Regions from separate parts of the Streptomyces mirabilis genome, predicted to be linked through region 2. Evidence: riboswitches for the same ligand, from Rfam matches in the RefSeq annotation. Region 2 holds a riboswitch; the other holds the start of a gene.
The links. A riboswitch is a leader RNA that binds a small molecule or an ion and turns the genes downstream of it on or off. The one in region 2 is predicted to bind S-adenosylmethionine.

Region 1 (2,196 bases), 4.2 Mb from region 2:
GTGATGGAGCGCAGCGCCTGCGGGAACACGATCTTCCTGAACTGGTAGCCCTTGGGCAGACCGAGTGCGGAGGCCGCCTCGTGCTGGCCCTGGTCGACGGAGAGGATGCCGCCGCGGACCACTTCCGCCGCGTACGCCGCCTCGTTGAGGCTCAATCCGACGACCGCGACGACCATGTCGGTGGCGAGCCGGGACTCGTCGAAGGTGAGGAAGGCGGGGCCGAAGGGGACACCGAGGCTCAGCGTCTTGTAGAGCGCGCTGAAGTTGTAGAGGAAGAGCAGGACGACGATGAGCGGCACCGAGCGGAACAGCCAGATGTAGATCCAGCTCACCGCGCGCAGCACGGGGCTCCTGGAGAGCCGGGCCAGGGCGAGCAGGATGCCGCCGAGCAGGCCCAACACGGCGCTGTAGAGGGTCACTTCGAGGGTGATGAGCAGGCCGTCGAGGATCGCGGGACGCAGGAACCAGTACTGGAACCTGTCCCACTGGAAGAAGGGGTTGGTCGCCAGCCCGTGGACGATCTGGGCGACCACGACGAGCACGATCGCCGAGGCGATCCAGCGGCCGGGGTGGCGCAGGGGCAGCACGCGCTGTGCCGCGGCCGGGCGGGGCTCCGTCGTGCTCAACGGCACGGCGGAGCCCAGGGATTCACTCATGGAGGGCTCCAACGAATGCGGACACACCGCCGCGGCCCGTACGACGGCGGTGCGCGCGGGGACAGACGGATGTCAGGGAGTACGGAGGGGGAGGCTCACCGGCAGCGCACCGACAGGGTGGCGGGCAAGGGATGTTGAGCCGTGCGGACGTTCAACGTCGCGGAAGGCGGAAGCGGTCAGCCCTGACAGAGACAGCGGGCGCCGCGGGAGGTACAACACAGTGCGGTGGCGGCGCAGCCGTGGCGCCGCGAAGCGGTCGTCCCGTCAGCTGCGTACATCGCGTTCACCGTCACCGTTCCGCCCCGCTGGGCCTCGAACGCACCGGAATCGATCCGGTCCGATGCGGCGTAAGTTAGGCATGGCCCCAAACGAATGTCAACGCGCACCGGCCGGAATGACCACGTGGTGAGACCGCGCATATGCCTTCTTGACGGCTCCGCGGACCGGACCGAGACTGACGGGGACGGTCACGATTGTCAGCGCCCGTCGTGCGGGTTTCTCCCGTTCGACGCGGTTATCGGCCCCGGCCCACTGACAGGCAACCCTTCCACCGCGACGGGGTGCCCCGGGTGACGACCGGGTTCCGCCGGTGCGGCGGGACAAGCGTGGTCTCGCCTCTCGCGAGCCCCGGACACGGGAGCGATAGGAATGGCCAGGAGGAGCACGAACGGTCTGACCAGGCGCCTGCACATCGATCTGCAGCGGGTCTCCAGCGCGTACTAGTCCAGGCGGTCCGTCCAGCGCGTACTGGTCCATGCGGTCCGTCCGGTCGGGCACGTCCCACGATCCGGACCGGTCCGTACGTCAGCGCAGTCACTCCGTTCCGCCACCGCCGCCCAACGGGCCGCGGGGGCTTCGACGTTCCCTGGAGAGTCATGCCCAAGACAGTCTCGCTCGCCGCGCCTCGCCCCCACCGCATCCGCAGCCGCATCGGCGTCGGCCTGGCCGGCGGTTTCTACCCGGCGCCGCACCGCTATCAGCTGTACCTCACCGAGGGCTGTCCGCGTTCGCTGCGCATCTCGGTCACCCTGGAGCTGCTCGGTCTCCACGACTCGGTCGCCACCACGCTGCTGACGCTTCCCGCCGAGACACCCGACGCGTTCGCCGCACTGCGCGGCGCGTACGAGGCCACCTGGCACCACTACGACGGTCCGCTCACCGCGCCCGCGCTGTGCGACCGTTGGAGCGGACGGATCGTGAGCAACCACACGCCCGACATCCTGCGTGACCTCGCCGGGCTGCCGGTCTGCCAGAACGACGCCCGCCTCCCCCGGCTGAACCCACCGGCCCTCACCGCGGACATCGACGCCCTGCGCGAACTTCTCGACCGGGACGTCACTCCCACCGCGCCGCCGCTTGCGCGCACGACGGCACTCCAGTCACTGGACCGGCAACTCGCCCCGCGAGCCTACGCGTTGGGCGACGAGCTGACGGCCGCGGACGTCGACCTCTGGGTGGCCCTGACCCGATTCGACCCGACGGAATCCCTCGCCCCGTTCGGTCGGCTCCGGGACTACGTACGTCGGCTCGACGCCCACCC
Region 2 (2,196 bases):
GATCAGCTTCTTCGTCACACCCACCGTCACACCACCGGCGGTCTCCGCGAAGATGCCCTCCGTGCGCGCGAGCAGCTTGATCGCGTCCACGACCTGCTCGTCGTTCACGTCCTCCACGGCCCCACCCGTGCGCCGCGCGATGTCCAGCACGTACGGCCCGTCCGCCGGGTTGCCGATCGCCAGCGACTTGGCGATGGTGTTCGGCTTCTGGGGCCGTACGACGTCGTGGCCAGCCTTGTAGGCGACGGACACCGGCGAGCAGCCCTCGGCCTGGGCGCCGAAGATCTTGTACGGCTTGTCCTCGACCAGTCCGAGCTTGATCAGCTCCTGAAGACCCTTGTCGATCTTCGTGAGCTGGGAGCCGGAGGCGATGGGCACCACGAGCTGGTCGGGGAGCTTCCACCCCAGCTGCTCGCAGATCTCGTACGCCAGGGTCTTGGAGCCCTCCGCGTAGTACGGCCGCAGGTTGACGTTGACGAAGCCCCAGCCCTCGCCGGCCGGGTCGCCGATCAGCTCGGAGCAGAAGCGGTTCACGTCGTCGTAGTTGCCCTCGATGCCGACGAGCTCGCCGCCGTAGATCGCGGCCATGACGACCTTGCCCTGCTCCAGGTCGTGCGGGATGAACACGCAGGAGCGGAAGCCGGCGCGGGCGGCGGCGGCACCCACGGCGCCGGCGAGGTTGCCGGTGGAGGAGCAGGAGAGAGTGGTGAAGTTGAAGGCACGCGCCGCCTCGATGGCCTGCGCCACGACGCGGTCCTTGAAGGAGTGCGTCGGGTTGCCGGAGTCGTCCTTGACGAAGAGCTTGCCGGCCTCGACGCCCAGCTCGCGGGCGAGGTTGTCGGCCTTGACGAGCTTGGTCCAGCCGGGGTTGATGTTCGGCTTGTCGGCGACGTCGGCCGGGACGGGCAGCAGCGGCGCGTAGCGCCAGATGTTCGCGGGGCCCGCTTCGATGCGCGCCCGGAGCTCTTCGGTTTCGTAGGCCGAGAAGTCGTACGCGATCTCCAGCGGGCCGAAACACTCCTCGCAGGCGAAGACCGGGCCGAGCGGCACGCGGTGCCCGCACTCGCGGCAGGAAAGCGCGTCGGCGGGTCCGAGATCCACACCGACTACGGTGGTGGTGTCGCCCGCGACAGGGTTCGTGGTGCTTGCAACAGTCGAACTTGCAACAGTCTGCGCAGCCATGGAGGCGAGGCCCTTTCTCCTCATCTTCCTCACGACGCACTTCGCCGTGAGACGGATTTGGCACCTTCCCTAGCCGGGAGCCTCGCCACATCAATGTGACAGGAACCAGCTGGAGGGTTGCCGGGGCTTCATCGGGCCGTATCCCTCTGCCCCTCTGGATGAGCGGTATTCGGTTGTGTCGTGCGGGTGGTGCGGTGGTCCGCAAATGATCTACGACATGCGATGGTCATCCGCGTTGTTCAAGACTGTAACCGAAGGCCAGGACAGTTGAGATAGTCGTCCGAACCGCGAGATGGATCACACCGTGAGACACCGGGTGATCAGACAGTGAGGAGCCGCAGACTGTGCTGAAGGAAACTGAGCGCTGGCTGAGCAATCGCTCCTGGTCCGTGACCGATCGCCCGCTCCACAGGCTCATGTCCGCCAAACGGGCCACGGGCTCCTCGGTGAGCGTCGTCCTGCCGGCGCTGAACGAGGAGGAGACGGTCGGCGAGATCGTCGCCATCATCCGCCACGACCTGATGCAGCAGGTGCCCCTCGTCGACGAGATCGTCGTCATCGACTCGGGCTCGACCGACCGCACCTCGGAGGTGGCCGCCGCGGCGGGCGCGCGCGTGGTGCACCGGGACGAGATCCTGCCGCGCATCCCGACCGTGCCCGGCAAGGGCGAGGTGCTGTGGCGTTCCCTCCTCGTGACGAGCGGGGACATCATCTGTTTCATCGACGCGGATCTGAAGGAGTTCTCCTCGGACTTCGTCTCCGGGATCGTGGGGCCGCTGCTCACCGAGCCCGGTGTGGACCTCGTCAAGGCGATGTACGACCGTCCGCTCGGCGGTGCGGCGGGGCAGGGCGGCCGGGTCACCGAACTCATGGCCCGCCCCCTCCTCAACATGCACTGGCCGCAGCTGGCCGGCTTCGTGCAGCCGCTCGGCGGGGAGTACGCGGCCCGCCGCTCGCTGCTCGAACAGCTCCCCTTCCCCGTCGGGTACGGGATCGAGCTGGGCATGCTGGTCG

Region 1: another riboswitch for S-adenosylmethionine. It lies ahead of SMIR_RS44795 (putative leader peptide); the one in region 2 lies ahead of thrC (threonine synthase).

The regions. Positions count from the first base shown of each region.
Region 1 is NZ_CP074102.1:482,071-484,266, forward strand. It holds gene SMIR_RS02165 (amino acid ABC transporter permease) at 1-656, opposite strand, end outside; SAM riboswitch class IV at 1,122-1,268, shown strand; gene SMIR_RS44795 (putative leader peptide) at 1,305-1,379, shown strand; gene SMIR_RS02170 (glutathione S-transferase C-terminal domain-containing protein) at 1,532-2,196, shown strand, end outside.
Region 2 is NZ_CP074102.1:4,637,232-4,639,427, reverse strand. It holds gene thrC (threonine synthase) at 1-1,182, opposite strand, end outside; SAM riboswitch class I at 1,200-1,347, opposite strand; gene SMIR_RS20590 (glucosyl-3-phosphoglycerate synthase) at 1,527-2,196, shown strand, end outside.